Regions from separate parts of the Microbacterium sp. LWO12-1.2 genome, predicted to be linked through region 3. Evidence: predicted binding sites of a transcription regulator. Region 3 holds the regulator's gene; each other region holds the start of a gene.

What was found. Region 3 encodes HrcA, which represses chaperone genes, less so after heat shock. Its sites were predicted from a motif close to TTNGCACTCGNNNNNNNCGAGTGCNAA; they were not measured.
Region 1: a site for HrcA is predicted at 1,643-1,669, ahead of groES (co-chaperone GroES). Genes of this name have one in related genera too.
Region 2: a site for HrcA is predicted at 3,769-3,795, ahead of groL (chaperonin GroEL). Genes of this name have one in related genera too.

Annotation. Positions count from the first base shown of each region.
Region 1 covers NZ_JBEGII010000001.1:295,394-300,909, reverse strand. Annotated here, with positions in the region: gene MRBLWO12_RS01510 (ABC transporter substrate-binding protein) at 1-12, opposite strand, end outside; gene rarD (EamA family transporter RarD) at 158-1,093, opposite strand; gene groES (co-chaperone GroES) at 1,261-1,557, opposite strand; gene MRBLWO12_RS01495 (class I SAM-dependent methyltransferase) at 1,723-2,940, shown strand; gene MRBLWO12_RS01490 (hypothetical protein) at 2,949-4,217, opposite strand; gene MRBLWO12_RS01485 (hypothetical protein) at 4,198-5,307, opposite strand; gene MRBLWO12_RS01480 (hypothetical protein) at 5,312-5,516, opposite strand, start outside.
Region 2 covers NZ_JBEGII010000001.1:2,081,191-2,086,706, reverse strand. Annotated here, with positions in the region: gene MRBLWO12_RS09965 (DMT family transporter) at 1-773, shown strand, start outside; gene MRBLWO12_RS09960 (nitroreductase family protein) at 778-1,326, opposite strand; gene msrB (peptide-methionine (R)-S-oxide reductase MsrB) at 1,323-1,727, opposite strand; gene MRBLWO12_RS09950 (DUF2332 domain-containing protein) at 1,799-2,791, shown strand; gene MRBLWO12_RS09945 (DUF3263 domain-containing protein) at 2,801-3,058, shown strand; gene MRBLWO12_RS09940 (LytR C-terminal domain-containing protein) at 3,129-3,707, shown strand; gene groL (chaperonin GroEL) at 3,832-5,451, shown strand.
Region 3 covers NZ_JBEGII010000001.1:1,512,686-1,518,201, reverse strand. Annotated here, with positions in the region: gene MRBLWO12_RS07255 (alpha-L-rhamnosidase N-terminal domain-containing protein) at 1-431, opposite strand, end outside; gene MRBLWO12_RS07250 (MFS transporter) at 428-1,792, opposite strand; gene MRBLWO12_RS07245 (PucR family transcriptional regulator) at 1,899-3,098, shown strand; gene hrcA (heat-inducible transcriptional repressor HrcA) at 3,172-4,203, shown strand; gene dnaJ (molecular chaperone DnaJ) at 4,245-5,363, shown strand; gene MRBLWO12_RS07230 (16S rRNA (uracil(1498)-N(3))-methyltransferase) at 5,367-5,516, shown strand, end outside.

The DNA.
Region 1 (5,516 bases), 1.2 Mb from region 3:
CAATGCGTTCATTGGTGCTCCCTTGCGTAACTGAACGTGGATCGAGACCACGGTCGGGTGCTCTAACCCTAGGGCGTGAGACGCGCGCTGAGGGGTCGCAAGTATCTCGGTGCGTTAACGATCCGACACCGGGTTCCTGCCGCTCTGGACCTCGGAATCAGATGAACTCGGCCTGCGCGATCAGACGGCCGCGGCGGGTGGCGAGAACCAGGTCGACGAGGAAGACCGTGATGGCGATCCAGACGATGATGAACCCTGCCCAGCGCTCCGGCGGCATCGGTTCGTTCAGCACCGCGACCCCGATGATGAACTGCATCACCGGGGTGATGAACTGGATCATCCCGATCACGGTCAGGTTCACACGTCGCGTGCCCGCCGCGAAGAGCAGCAGCGGCACCGCAGTGGCGACGCCGGCCAGGGCGAGCAGGGTCGCGTGCCATCCACCCTGGGTTCCCATCGTCAGGCCGGCGGGGGTCTGCGCGACGATGATCAGCTGCACGATCGCGATCGGGATCAGCCAGAAGGACTCGAGCGTCAGTCCGCTGACGGCATCGACCGCGGGGCCGATCTTCTTCTTGATGAGGCCGTAGATGCCGAAGGATGCCGTCAGTGAGAGCGCGATCCACGGGAACGAGCGGTGGGCGACCACGATCACGATGACGGCGATCGCCGCGATGGCGATGGCAGCCCACTGGAGGCGGCGGATGCGCTCCTTCAGCACGAAGACTCCGAGCAGCACCGTGGTGATCGGGTTGATGAAGTAGCCGAGGCTGGTCTCGACGACGTTGTTGTTCAGCGTGCCGATGAGGAAGACCTGCCAGTTGACGTAGATCAGGAGCCCGGCCAGTGCGGTCCATCCGAGCAGCTTCGGCTGACGGATGATCGCGTGGAAGGCCGCCCATCCGCGCATCGCCGTGAGCAGCAGCAGGCAGAACACGAAGGAGAGCAGCACGCGCCAGGCGACGACCTCCCACGGCCCGGTGGGCGCGAGAAGGAGGAAGTAGAGGGGAAGGACACCCCAGAGGAGGTAGGCGGCACCGGCGAATCCGACCCCGGCCGTCTGCGTCGCGCGGTTGGTCGTATCGGGGGTCACCGCACAACCCTATGCCCGCGCTGAGCCTCTCTGGGGCGGGTGTCAGCGAGGGCGCCGAGTTTGGCAGGAAACGGATGCCGCCTGGCCGTGCGCGCTACCGGGCATCCCCGGGAACGCAGAAGGGGCCCGAGTGCCGTAGCACCCGAGCCCCTTCGAGGAACGCTGGTTCAGCGAACGACGACCGCGAGGACGTCGCGGGCCGACAGGACGAGGAACTCGTCTGCGCCGAACTTCACCTCGGTGCCGCCGTACTTGCTGTAGAGCACGCGGTCGCCCACGGCGACGTCGAGCGGAACACGGTTGCCGTTGTCGTCGATGCGACCGGGGCCGACCGCCACGACCTCACCCTCCTGGGGCTTCTCCTTGGCGGTGTCGGGGATGACCAGGCCACTGGCGGTGGTCTGCTCGGCCTCGACCTGCTTGATGACGATGCGGTCCTCGAGCGGCTTGATGGAAACCGACACGGTCTACCTCTTCTTTCTTGACGCTGACACGAAAGACTTGTTCGCACTCTCAACCCGAGAGTGCTAATCCAGTCTATGCGTTCCGCTGGCACTCATGCAATGCGAGTGCCAATCCGGGTCGTGCGGAGCACCTCCGCCGCGGCGCCGGCAGCCTAGGCTGGGCACGTGGAGATGTCCGAACTGCAGGCCCTGTTGACCCCCGACGGTCTGGAGCTGCTCGACGGCCTCGGACCGATCGACTCCACCGCCGAGGTCACCCGTGCCGTGTCGCGGCTGCGCGCCGCAGGCCACTCTCCCGATCTGGTCTCCGCGGTCGTCGGCCAAGCGCATCTGCGTGCGAAGGCATCCGCGAAGTTCGGCGCGTTCGCCGCGCGGATGCTGTTCACCCGCGCCGGGCTCGAACAGGCCACCCGTCTGCCGGTCGCGGTGCGTCACGCCCAGCGCATCCGCCGGGCCGGTATCACGAACGTCGCTGATCTCGGCTGCGGCATCGGCGGCGATGCGCTCGCCTTCGCCGGGGCGGGCCTCGACGTGCTCGCGGTCGACGCGGACGAGGTCACGGCCGCCATCGCCGCGTACAACCTCGCGCCCTTCGGTCCCGTCGAGGGCGAAGGCTCGGGAGCCGTCGTGCGGCACGGCACCGCCGAAGAGGCCGACCTGTCGACCAGCGGCGCAGTGTGGATGGACCCCGCACGCCGCACCTCCGGACACAGCGAGACCAGGCGCGTCTCCGCCGACGACTACTCCCCCTCGCTGGACTGGGCATTCGACCTCGCCTCCCGCGTCCCGACCGGCATCAAACTCGGTCCGGCGCACGACCGCGATGCCCTCCCCGGCGACGCAGAAGCACAGTGGGTGAGTGCCGACGGGAGCGTCGTGGAGCTCGTGGTCTGGACAGGAGCGCTGGCCCGCACCGGCGTCAGACGCGCGGCGCTGGTGATGCGAGGCGACCGGTCGCACGAGCTGACGGCGAGCGCAGACGCGGAGGACGAGCCGGCTCGCGAGCTGGGCGCTTTCCTGCACGAGCCCGACGGCGCCGTGATCCGCGCTCGCCTGATCGGCGACGTGGCACGGAGTCTGGATGCCGGGATGCTCGACCCGCGGATCGCCTATCTCACCTCGGACGCCGCGGTCACCAGTCCGTTCGTGCAGACGTTCCGGGTGCGCGAGACCATGGCCGCGAACCCCAAGGCGATCAGCGCGGTGCTGAAGGCTGAGGGCATCGGCACTCTGGAGATCAAGAAGCGCGGAGTCGACATCGACCCGGCGGCGTTCCGCAAGAAGCTCACGCTACGCGGGGACCGCAGTGCCACCCTGATCCTCGCCAGGATCGGCGACCAACGCCGCGCCATCCTCGCCGACCGGGTGCCGCCCGCCGCGTAGAGCCGCACTCAGCCCGTCGAGTCGGTGGTGGGCGGGACGACCTCGATCGGGTCGCCGTACTCGCCTCCGAGCTCGATCTTCGAGCCGTCGATCCACATGTCGCCGTCCGTTGTCACCGACACCGATTCGGGATCGCGGATGATCGTCAGATAGGGCGTCTGGCTCGGCGTGTACCCGACCTCCAGGCTCCAGATGGTGAGCGCATCGATCTCCTCGCCCGGCACGACCTCGTCATCCGACACGTACACGGCGATGCCATCGGAGAGTGCATCATCATTCGGGCGGCACGTCGACTGCCCCGCCGCGCCGTCGACGATGAGGCAGGTCTCCGCGCCGTCGCCGTTCCACCGATCCAGGAGCCAGACCGGCTGGTCGCGGAAGTACCCCACGATCGTGAGGTTCATGACTTCGGCACCATCCATCAGTTCCTCGGCCCTCGCGCGATCCTCGCCGGCGAACTGCTCGACGACGCCGTTGGACTGATCCCAGCGTTGGATGCTGACGAGCGGCACGCCCGCGGTCGAATACATCAGGTAGGCCAGGACGCTGGCCGCGGGGGAATCCCCCTCTCCGGGAATCATCGTCATGGCCGAGAGCCCGAAGGTGTTCGCGCCCAGGTCGTCACTGCGCTGACAGTTCTGGCCGGTCTCTGCGCCGACATCGAGCACGAGACACACGTTCTCGCCGTCGTTCCTGGTGCCGTACCAGACCAGTGCGTCGTCGTCCTGGCCGATGGCACGCACCGAGCCCTCGTCGTACCCGCCTTTCTCGTAGAGCTCCAGCTTGCGCTGCTGCTGGGCCTCGTTCAAAGGGATGTCGTCGCTCCGGTTTCCGAACAGCGCCCACCCGGCGCCGACACCGATCGCGAGGAGCACGACAGCGGCCGCGGTGAGGAGGCGCCACTGCGTCCTCAGGATCGCGCGGACGTGGCCCGCGCCGCCTCGCGCGTCCTCGACGCGCTCGCGCGACACCGAGACACCCTCCACGGACGGCACTGCAGATCCCGCGGCGGTGTCCACGTCGGGGAGTCCGAGCTCCTCCGTGACCGTTGCACCGTCCGCAAGCGAACGCTTCGCCGCAAGCGGGGCATCAGTGCTCGTCTCCGCCGGTGCCGCCGGTGCCGCCACTGCCGCTGGTGCCGCCACTGCCGCTGGTGCTGCTACGTGCTCCAGCTCCCGCAGCCGTCGCGCCTCCGCATCCGTCAGCCCGCCGTCGCGGCCATAGGCCTTCCGCTGCAGTTCGCGCAGCTCGACCCGCTCACTCTTCGACGGCGCCACGATCGAGCCCACCCTCCCGAGTGATCACCAGGTTGGTGCCGTGGTTCGAGGTGAATCCCCATTCGACTCGCGTCTTCTGCGCCGACACCGGATCGACGTGCTCGACCCAGAGCCCCTCCCCCGCAACGGGGTCCTCACAGCGGATGTCGGCCGTGCCCTCGGTCGCGCCGTAGATCAGGCACTGCGCCGCTTCGCCCGTGCGCACAGCCGTCCAGATCGGGATCTCGTCGTCGTATCCGACGACCCAGACAGCTCTGGGATCGAACCCTTGCTCGACGAGCGTCTCGGCGAAGCGCTTCTCCTCCTCGTTCGCATACGAGCTCATCAGCGCGTCAGGGCCGTGCTCGTAGCTGTCCGAGACCACCGCCGGTTCGCCGGCTGCGGTGAGGATCACCTGTGCTGTGACCTCCGTCTGGTTCTCACCCCGCTCGACCATCAGGTTGCCGTACAGCCCACTGTCCCGCACGGCGTCGGTGGTGTCGCATTCCGAGGTCGTGTGCGCCCCGTCCCCCAGCACGAGGCACGTCAGGTCACCGTCGTTCTTCGTCGCGATCCACAGCACGATGCCCGCCTCGACGGCGACCGCGCGCAGCGAACCCTGGTCGTAGATCGCCTCGCCGATGATCTCGCGCTGCCATTCCTGCTGCGCGGGCGTGAGCGCCACCGCTTCGGCTCCTCCTCGCCCGAACAGGAACCACCCGAGGCCGATGCCCATGGCGAGCACGGCGGCTACCCCGATCAGCATCGGACGCCAGCGCTCGCGCAGGAGAGCCCTGGTGCCCGGCGAGCGTAGAGAGTGGTCATCGTCGTGCGGCGGGTCGGTGGGCGACGCGGCAGCCGGTGACACGACATCCATCGGTTCGGAGTCGCGTCGCGCAGCGCCGATGTGATGCCCGCCGTCGTCCGGCACTTCGGAGATCACCGGCTCCGGAGCCGCGAAGTCCGCGACGACCTCCTGCGCGGCCCGCTCGGCCCGGCGCCGCGCCAGCTGATCCAATCGCGCGGCATCCGCCGCGGTCAGTCCACCGCCGCGCCCATAGGCACGCGCCTGCAGGGCCCGCAGTTCGATGACCTCGTCGTCATCCGGCATCCACCTATCCCAGCCTCTCGAATTGCATGCCGGCCCAGACCAGCCAGCCCAGGCTGTAGACCGTGGCGCAGAGACTCAGCACGAGCGCCCATCGCGCGATCGCGCGGCTCTCGACCGGACGACGCAGAGACATGATCGACGCGATCACCGCGACGATCGCGAGCGGCACGCCCCAGCCGACGAAGAACGACGCCACAAGGGCGACGATC
Region 2 (5,516 bases), 570 kb from region 3:
TGGTCGCCGCGCTTCCTTCCGGCCGCCGAGGAGTCGGGCGGCTGTGGCGGGGCGTGCGCGCTCGCACGATCCCGCTGTGGATGCTGCTGGGTGGGGCCTGTGGCGCACTCACCGTCTCGACCCAGGGCCTCACCGCCGGGATACTGGGCGTCTCGCTCTTCACGGTCGGGGTGGTCGCGGGGCAGACGCTGCACGGGCTGGTGCTCGATCGGATCGGCTTCGGTCCGGCCGGAGTGGTCGCGGTCACGCCTGGACGTGTGCTCGGCGGGCTGCTCGCGCTCGCCGCGGTCGCCATCTCGCTCAGTGGAGACGTGCTGGCGACGGCGCCGCTGTGGATGCTGCTGCTACCGTTCGCGGCGGGAGTCGGAATCGCCTGGCAGGCCGCGACCAACGGTCGTCTCGCGCAGCGGGTGCAATCCCCGATCATCGCCACACTCATGAGCTTCATCGCCGGGACGATCGTGCTGCTGCTCGCAGCCGGGGTGAGTATCGCCCTGCGCGGTGCCCCGGACGCCCTCCCGAGTGAACCCTGGCTGTATCTCGGCGGCTTCCTCGGCTTCGCCTACATCCTGCTGGGCGCATTCATCGTCGGCCAGACCGGCGTGCTGCTGATGGGGCTCGGCTCCGTGCTGGGACAGCTCACGACCTCAGTCGTGATCGATCTGCTGTGGCCCCCGGTGTCCGGTCCCGCCCCCTGGCAGATCATCGGAATGGTGGTCGTGGCTGCGGCGTCCGTCGCCGTGGCTCTACCGCGCCGCCGTCGCAGGGACTGAACGACTACTTCTTCTTCGCCTTCGGCATCCGGCTGACGAGCTTGCGGGCATCGACGGCCTTGCGGCGTCCCGGCTTCTTGCCGGCGGGCTTGCCGCCGACGTAGAGCCAGCCGAGGAGCTCCTCGTTCTTGTCCAGCCCATGCGCCTTGGCCACGGCCTTCGCCCGCGTGTAGTGCCCTGTGCGCCAGAGCACTCCCCACCCGGCGTCATCGAGCAGCAGACTGAGCATGTGCGCGACGCCCGAGGCGACGGCCTCCTGCTCCCACCGGGGCACCTTGTCGCTCTTGCGGTAGCTGGCGACCACGGCGATCAGCAGCGGGGCCCGCAACGGCTTGGTCGACGGCGACTTGTCTCCCTGGGCCTTCGAGATCGCGGCGCCGAGGAGCTGGCGGTCGGATCCGCGCAGCTCGATCAGACGCCACGGACGCAACGACGAATGGTCGGCGACTCTTCCCGCCGCGGCGACGAGCGTCAGCAGCTCATCGTGCGAGGGTGCGGTGTCGTCGACCTTCGACCAGGACTGACGAGCGCGGACGGCGTCGAGCGCGGTCACGACGCTTCGGGGGTGAAGTTCAGCGCGATCGAGTTCATGCAGTACCGGTCGCCGGTCGGCGTGCCGAAGCCGTCGGGGAAGACATGGCCGAGGTGCGAACCGCAGTTCGCGCAGCGCACCTCGGTGCGCACCATGCCCAGGGTCGTGTCCTCGATGAGCTGCACGGCTTCGGGACGGATCGACTCGTAGAAGCTCGGCCATCCGCATCCGGAGTCGAACTTGGTGCCGCTCTGGAACAGCTCCGCCCCGCAGGCACCGCAGGTGTAGAGGCCCGCACGGCCCTCGTCGAGCAGCTCGCCGGTCCAGGCGCGCTCGGTCGCCGCCTGGCGCAGCACGGCGTATTGCTCCGCGCCGAGTTCCTCGCGCCATTCGTCTTCGGTCTTGTCCACGCTGTAGGCCATGCGTCCTCCTGGGTCTTCTCCATTCTCCCTCCTCCGACGGGCGGACGGCTGCGCCGGGCGACAATGGGCGTATGACGGATGCCGTACAGCTGCGCTACGCCCGCTTCGCCGCAGAGGAGGCCCCCGGCCGCAGCGCCCTGTACGAGGAGTGGGCGCGCGGTGTCGCCGGAGACGCTGCCGTCCAGGCGGTCCTTTCACGCATCCCGGAGAACCGCCGCCAGCCTCCGTTGGTGTTCGCCGTGACCCGCCTGCTCGGTGCGCCGCTCGGGGGATACCCGCGCTGGCGTGACTTCGTGCTCCGCCACGCGGACGACATCGTCGCCGAGTGCACGGTCCGCTCGCTCCAGACCAATGAGCCGCTGCGACTCGCGGCCCTGCTGGCGGTGCTGTCGGAGATCGACGGCCCTGTCGCGCTGCTCGAACTCGGTGCGGCGGCCGGGCTGTGTCTGTACCCCGATCGGTACTCCTATCGATTCGTCGGGGACGACGGGCGCGTAAGAGCGGCGCTCGATCCGTCGTCAGGGGAGTCTCCGGTCGTCCTGACGAGCCGGGTGACCGGGCCCCTTCCGTCGTTGCGGATGCCGGAGGTGGTCTGGCGCGCTGGTATCGACCTCGCGCCCCTGGACGTCGCGGAGGAGCGTGACCGGCGCTGGCTGCGCGGACTCGTCTGGCCGGGGGAGGCCGGACGCGAGGAACGCATCGAGGCCGCCGCGACCATCGCCGCAGCCGACCCGCCGCTCCTCATCGCCGGTGATGCGTTGGCGCAGCTGGATGCGCTCGCCGCCCGAGCGCCCCGAGACGCGACGCTCGTCGTCACCACGCCGGGGGTGCTCGTGCATATCCCGCGTGCGCATCGCCTGGCGTTGATCGAACGGATCAGCCAGATGTCCGCCCGATGGATCACGATCGATCCTCCCGGCCTGCTCGATGTCTGGACGCCTCCGATCGACCCGGCGGCCTGGCCGGGATTCGTCGTCGCGCTTGACGGGCGGGTACGTGCAGCGGCGGATCCGCTCGGGCGTTGGTGGGAGTGGCGCACCGCTTCTGCGACGCAGGAGTCCTAACCTGGAGCCATGCTCGGAGACCTCACGGAGCGCGATCGCGCTGTCCTCCATCTGGAGGCGGCCTGGCCGCGTCACAGTGGGGCGAAGGAAGAGATCATCCGTGCCCAGCTCGGGATGAGCGCCGCTCGGTACTACCAGGTGCTCGGACGCCTGGTCGAGTCAGAGGCGGCACTCGAATACGATCCCATGCTGGTGCGGCGCCTGCGCCGGCTCCGGGACTCACGTGCCTCACATCGCGCCATGCGCACGCCCGGTTTCGTGGGCTGAGAGCGCACCCGTTCCACTCATCTGCGGATGCGGATGCGGATTGCCAGGCGCGTGCCGCTAGCATCGAGGGGTGTCAAAGCCCACCCGCGATCGCTTCGATGATGTCCCTCGCACCTCCGGCCGCGTCGGGGCGCACCGCGCAGAAGCCCCCGGGATGAACGGCTGGGTGGTGCTGCTGTGGTCCTTCGTCGCCGCGCTCGTGCTGATCATCGCCGGCATCTTCGGATCGCTCGTGGTCATGGGGCGCATCGACCTGTTCCCCGAAGCGGCGCCGAGCGCCGTGCCGACGCCGGAGGAGACCGGCGTGGTCGACACGGCCTTCTCGGTGATGATCCTCAACGCGACGCCGGAGGAGGGTCTCGACGAGCAGGTGCGCACCCTCCTGATCAACGAGGGCTGGGCGGCTGACACGGTCTACGCGAGCGACAGCGACAGCACGGACTTCGCGACGACGACCGTCTACTACGTCGAGGACGACGATGAGCTCGCGGCCATCGGCCTGGCGAACCTGATCGGTGGTGCCGACGTGCAGCAGAGCGATGTCTACGCCGGCCTCAACCGCACGGACGGGGAGCAGCTCACCGTCGTGATCGGCCTTGATCGCTCCACCACGGCTCCGGCGACACCCACCGGAGATCCCGCCTCCTGACGCCCGACCGGCACCGGGCTCCGGCGGCTTGCACTCGGAGGGGTCGAGTGCCAGAATGGCGTTAGCACTCTCACACTCTGAGTGCTAAACCCAACGTCTACGTCCAGGAGGGACGAAAAAACTCATGGCAAAGATCATTGCTTTCGATGAGGAGGCCCGCCGCGGCCTCGAGCGCGGCCTCAACATCCTCGCCGACGCGGTCAAGGTGACCCTCGGCCCGCGCGGCCGCAACGTCGTTCTCGAGAAGAAGTGGGGCGCCCCCACGATCACGAACGACGGTGTCTCCATCGCCAAGGAGATCGAGCTCGACGACCCGTACGAGAAGATCGGTGCGGAGCTCGTCAAGGAGGTCGCCAAGAAGACTGACGACGTCGCCGGTGACGGCACCACGACCGCCACGGTCCTGGCTCAGGCGCTCGTCCGCGAGGGCCTGCGCAACGTCGCAGCCGGCGCTGACCCGATCTCGCTGAAGCGCGGCATCGAGAAGGCCGTCGCGGCTATCACCGAGGAGCTGCTCGCCAGCGCCAAGGAGATCGACTCCAAGGAGCAGATCGCCGCGACCGCTTCCATCTCGGCCGCTGACCCCGCGATCGGCGAGCTCATCGCCGAGGCGATCGACAAGGTCGGCAAGGAGGGTGTGGTCACCGTCGAGGAGTCCCAGACCTTCGGCACCGAGCTCGAGCTCACCGAGGGCATGCGCTTCGACAAGGGCTACCTGAACCCGTACTTCGTCACGGACCCCGACCGCCAGGAAGCCGTCTTCGAGGACGCCTACATCCTGATCGCGAACCAGAAGATCTCCAACATCAAGGACCTTCTGCCCATCGTCGACAAGGTGATCCAGGACGGCAAGGAGCTCGTCATCATCGCCGAGGACGTCGAGGGCGAAGCTCTCGCGACGCTCGTGCTCAACAAGCTCAAGGGCATCTTCAAGTCGGTCGCCGTCAAGGCTCCCGGCTTCGGCGACCGCCGCAAGGCGCAGCTGCAGGACATCGCGATCCTCACCGGTGGTCAGGTCATCACCGAAGAGGTCGGTCTCAAGCTGGAGAACGCCACGCTCGACCTGCTGGGTCGTGCCCGCAAGGTCATCGTCACCAAGGACGAGACCACGATCGTCGAGGGTGCCGGCGAGGCAGACCAGATCGACGGTCGCGTGACCCAGATCCGTCGCGAGATCGAGAACACCGACAGCGACTACGACCGCGAGAAGCTGCAGGAGCGCCTGGCCAAGCTGGCCGGTGGCGTCGCCGTCATCAAGGCGGGCGCCGCGACCGAGGTCGAGCTCAAGGAGCGCAAGCACCGCATCGAGGACGCCGTCCGCAACGCGAAGGCAGCCGTCGAGGAGGGCATCGTCCCCGGTGGTGGCGTCGCGCTGATCCAGTCGGGCACGAAGGCTCTCGACGCCCTCAACCTGACGGGTGACGAGGCGACCGGAGCGAACATCGTCCGCGTCGCTATCGAGGCTCCGCTCAAGCAGATCGCGCTGAACGCCGGTCTCGAGCCGGGTGTCGTCGCGAACAAGGTCTCCGAGCTTCCTTCGGGCCAGGGCCTGAACGCAGCCACGGGCGAGTACGTCGACATGTTCGCGGCCGGCATCATCGACCCGGCCAAGGTGACCCGGTCGGCGCTGCAGAATGCAGCTTCGATCGCGGCTCTCTTCCTCACGACCGAGGTCGTCGTCGCCGACAAGCCTGAGAAGGCTTCGGCTCCGATGGGTGACCCGTCTGGTGGCATGGACTTCTGATCCACACCACACGCTGAACAGAAACGCCCCGGCTTCGGCCGGGGCGTTTCCGTGTTACGGGGAGC
Region 3 (5,516 bases):
TCCAGCTCTGCGGCGAAGGCGCCGCCGCCCATGGTGTGAGACGCCCGAGACGGAGCCCACCACGGATTCGCATCGCCGTAGAAGCGCGCCATCGCCGTGATCACGTTGCGACCGTGGCGAAGGAGAGGCGCGATGTCCCATTCGTCGTAGGTCAACGAGTCGGAATCATGGCGGCCTGGCCCTGCGCCGACGCGTTCTCCGTTCACAAATGCGACGTAGCGCGCGTCGGCGGTCGCGAACAGTGTGGCCACGCGGGGAGCCACCTCGAGCGAGAACTCACGGCGCAGGAGGATGCGCTGATCGAACTGTCGCGGATCATGGGCGCCGATCGGCTCTGCCGGGCCAGGAGCCAGGAGCCCCGACCGAGCGGTCCAGATCCACTCTCCCTGCCATCGTCGGGGCGGGTGGGCCGCGGGCCAGTGGGCGGTCATCGAACGCCGTTCCTCTCGTTCAGGGCGGCGCGCGTCTCTGCCGCGACCGTGCGGGTGATGGGATAGGCGAGGAAGACCAGGCCGCCGATGACGACCAGCGCTGCCGGGACACCGCCCTGAGCCAGTGCGATGCCGGCCAGTGCCTCGGGGGACTGCTCCGCTCCGGCGACGTAGCCGGAGAACGCGAGCACATAGGCGATCAGTGCCCCGCCGATGCCCGACCCTGCCTTCGCCGCGAAGGAGCCGATCGAGGCGAGAGTGCCCTCCGTGCGGAATCCGCCCTTGAGTTCCACGAAGTCGGTGAGCTCGGCGAGCATCGCATAGTTCAGTGCCACCGCCCCGCCGAATCCGAGTCCGGCCACACCGAAGCAGATCAGGTAGGCGGGGCCCTCCAGGCCGGGGAGCAGCAGGATAGACCCGATGCCCAGCCCCGCGACCACAAGGCTGCTCAGGTACACGGGCTTGAAGCCGATGCGCTGCCCGAGCAGGGGACCGGAGATGCTGCCGAGCATCATCGGCACGACCATCACCAGGGCGACGGCACTGACGAGCCCCGCGCTTCCGGCGTAGTAGGTGAAGAAGAACGGGATGCCGGCCATCAGCGCGGCGTTGGCGGCACTCGTGGCGAGCTTCGACACGAGCAGCACGGGAACGGCGCGACTGGAGAGGAAGAGCGCCTTCGCATCCGAGAAGCGGTAGGGCTCCGCGGTGGACGGCGCCACCCGCTCCCGCACCAGAAGCGCACCGGTGGCAGTGAGGGCGAAGGAGACGGCGGCGATGATGACGACGTACACCTGCCAGCCCAGTGCACCGCCGCCGAGGAGAGCGACCACCGGCAGGGAGACGCCGATCACCACGAGGGTGCCGATCAAGTAGGTCGTGCCCTTGATCGCGGCGAGCTGTCCGCGCGATCGGGGGGAGGCACTCATCGCCGGGAGCAGCGCGTTCAGGGGGATGTCCATCAGGTCGAAAGCCAGACCCCAGATCAAGTACGTGATCCAGGCGGCGACCAGCGACGCACCCACGAAACCGGGGGCGAGGAACAGTGCGACGAACGCCACGGCTCCGACCGCGCCCCCGATGAGCAGATAGCTGCGGAACCTGCCCCAGGAGGTACGGGGGAGATGGTCGACGAGGTACCCCATGATGGGGTCCGTCGCACCGTCGACCAGACGCGCGACGAGGAGGAGCGTGCCGACGGCCGCGGCGTTGATGCCGACGTGATCAGTCAGATAGATCAGCAGGAAAGAGCTGATCACCGTGCTCAGGATGATGTTGCCGAAGTTCGCGGCGAAGTAGCCGATCTTCTCGACAGCGCGCACATCGCTCTTCGTCGAGGCGGGGGCGGAAACAGTGGTCATCATCGACCTTTCAGGTACGGAGGGGACGTCTTTTCATGTTCGATCACATGTTCCATCCGCCAGTAGTGGTCTCCGTCCGGAGTTTCGGGAGACTAGTTTGTGATCTATGACAACCACCGACCTCGCGCTCGGGGGAACGAGCGTGCGCGACCTCCTGCTCGGGAACCGCGAGATCATCGATCGGATCATCGCCGCCATCGCACCCACCAACCCGGAACAGCACGGAACGGGCGACGCCTCTCACGCCGCCGACATCCGCTGGGCAGTCGAGCACAGTCTGCAGGCCGCTGCCGACTCATTGACAGGGCGACCGCACGACGACGAACTGCTGCGGGCATCTGCGGTACGACGATTCGAGGAGGGGTCGTCCTTCGCCTCCGTCGTCGCCGCCTACCACCGCGGTGTGGCGGTCATCTGGGATCGATTGCGCGCCGCCGCGGAGGAGACGGATGCTCCCGCGCTCGCCGAATGCGCCCGACTGCTGTTCCTGCACCTGGAGCGGATCACCTCCGCGCTCGCCGCAGACTTCGAACAGACCTGGACCGTGTCCCGACTGGGCGAGAGAGACGCCCGTTTCGCGATCTTCACCGCTCTCACCCAGGGAGGTGATGCCGAAGGCGAGGCGCACCGCTCGGGCCGAACCCTCGCGTCGCGATACGGCATCCTCGTCGTCCGGCTCCGTCGAACCGAGGAATCCTCGCCCGGTGACGTCGTCGCCCGACGGGAGACGCAGCGACTCCGATCGGCGATCGACTCCGTGGCCCGCGGCGAGGTGCTGGCCGTCCTCGGGGCCGCCGGTGGGACGGCCCTCGTGCCACTGCGTGAGGGAGGCGACACCGTCGGTGACCTGCGGCGCGCCCTGCACGCGGGATTCGGGTCCCACTGCACAGGCGCATGGATGGAAGCGGGGGTGTCGGAGATCGCCGACGCACTCCTCGTGGCGGAGGAACTGCTCGAGATCGCTCTCGCGATCCGTGGCGAAGGTGCGGTCCACACGCTGAGCGACCTGCTTCTGGAGTACCAGAGCGCGCGACCTGGGCCAGGAAGGGCAATGCTCGCCCGGCGGATCGACGGCGTGAGCGATGAACTCCTGCAGACGGTCGACGCGTACCTCGCATCCGGCGGCGATCGGCGTGCGGCGGCGGCGGCGCTCCACGTGCACCCGAACACCGTGGACTACCGCCTCGGACGCGTCCTGACGCTCACCGGGATGGAGGCGACGATGCCGGAAGGCGCCGCACAGCTGCGTGCCGCGCTGGTCGCGAACCGCCTCGAAGGAGCGGCGCACGAGAGACTCGACGGGTGAGACGGGCGGAATGCTCCGCGCACCGGTAGAATTGGCACTCTGAGTATCCGAGTGCCAGCGGAAGGAGAAGTCGATGGTCACAGAGCGAGGACTCCAGGTTCTCCGCGCGATCGTGCAGGACTACGTCGAGACCCATGAACCCGTCGGCAGTCGCTCGATCGTCGACAGGCATTCGTTCGGGGTGTCCGCGGCCACGATCCGCAACGACATGGCTCTTCTCGAGGACGAGGAGCTGATCACCGCTCCGCACACCTCTTCAGGCCGGGTGCCGACGGACAAGGGCTATCGCGTCTTCGTCAACCATCTCGCCCAGCTCCGACCGATGTCAGCGGCGCAGCGTTCAGCGATCGAGTCGTTCCTCGCCGAGCCCTCCGATCTCGACGATCTGATGGCGCGCACCGTGCGTGTGCTCACCCAGCTCACCGGCCAGGTGGCGCTGGCCCAGTACCCCTCCTTCGCCCGTGCGCACCTCACGCACCTCGAACTCGTCGCGTTGGCGCCCAACAGGCTCCTGATCGTTCTCGTGACCGACGCCGGCGGTGTCTCGCAGCGGATGGCCCCGCTTCCGGTCGAGGTCGACGAGGCGGACCTGGCTCTGCTGCGCGCGCGGCTGTCCGCATTGATCACCGGTCGTGCCGTGAGTGACGCCGCAGACCGCCTGCAGAACCTTCTCGCCACCGTCGACACCCCGAACGATGCGGCATTGCGCACGCTCGCCGCGATCGTGATCGACGAGCTGGGCGAGTTCCGTCAGGAGAAGCTCGTCATGGCAGGCGCGGCCACGCTCGCCCGCCGTGAGCAGGACTTCCGCGGCAGCATCCATCCGCTGCTCGAGGCGATCGAGGAGCAGGTGACCCTGTTGCGGCTGATGAGCGAGATGGTGACCGACGAGCACGGCCTCGCGGCCAGCATCGGCACGGAGAATGCGCCGTTCGGTCTCGGTGAGGCGTCGATCGTCGCGAGCAACTACGCCGCCCCCAGCGGGATGGCTCGTGTCGGTGTGATGGGACCGACGCGCATGGATTATCCGAGCAATCTCGCGGCAGCGCGGGCGGTCGCCCGTTATCTGACGCGGATGCTCGATGAGGACGAGGCGAGTCGCTGACACGCGGCTCCCAGACGACAGACACACGCAGAAAGGCGATTGTGGCGGACCACTATGAGGTTCTCGGGGTGTCCCGGGACGCTTCCATCGATGAGATCAAGAAGGCGTACCGACGCCTGGCACGGCAGCTGCACCCGGATGTGAATCCGGGGGAGGACGCCGCAGAGCAGTTCAAGCTCGTCACCCACGCGTACGACGTGCTCAGCGACGACGAGTCGCGCCGTCGCTACGACATGGGCGGCGGAGACGGTGCGGCCGGGAACTTCGGAGGGTTCGGCGGCTTCGGCGACATCTTCGAGACGTTCTTCGGAGCCGCACAGGGCGGCGGACGCGGCGGACGGCCGCGCTCGCGTCGTGAGCGCGGCCAGGATGCCCTCGTGCGCGTGACGCTCGACCTCGGCGACGTCGTGTTCGGCGCCCACCGTGACATCGACGTCGACACGGCCGTGCTGTGTGAGACCTGTCAGGGTTCGTGCTGCCAAGAGGGCACATCGCCCGTCACCTGCGACATCTGCGGCGGCTCCGGCCACGTGCAGCGCCAGGTGCGCAGTCTGCTCGGCAATGTCGTCACCTCGCAGCCCTGCGGTACATGCGAGGGCTACGGCACCACGATCCCGTACCCGTGTGGAACCTGTGGCGGCCAGGGGCGTGTCCGCTCGCGGCGCACCGTGTCGCTCGACATCCCGGCCGGCGTCGAGACCGGTCTGCGCCTGCAGCTCCCCGGTTCGGGTGAGGTCGGCAAGGCCGGCGGCCCCAACGGGGATCTGTACGTCGAGGTCACCGTGAACCCGCACGCCGCGTTCAGCCGTGACGGCGATGACCTGCTCGCGACGCTCGAGGTGTCGATGACCGACGCGATCCTCGGCACCGAGACCGCGATCCAAGGGCTGGACGGCGAGGTGGACCTCGAGATCCGCCCCGGTGTGCAGTCCGGAGACGTGCTGACGATCAAAGGGCGTGGGATCACTCCGCTCCGCGGCACCCAGCGCGGCGACCTCCGCGTGGGCGTGCAGGTCGTGACGCCGACGAAGCTCGACTCGGCGCAGCGCGCGCTGATCGAGGACTTCGCGAAGAAGGCGAAGGCCCCGGGCCCGCAGCTCGCCCAGTTCCAGCAGGGACTGTTCTCGAAGCTGCGCGACCGGTTCCGCGGACAGCACTGACTGATGGCCCTGCACTTCCTGCTCGAGTCGGCGTCGGACGCTGCCGTCGGAGACATCGTGTCGCTGACCGGCGCCGAGGCGAAGCATGCCGCGGTCGTGCGTCGGCTGCGGGTCGGAGAAGCGATCACGATCGGTGACGGTGAGGGAGTCTGG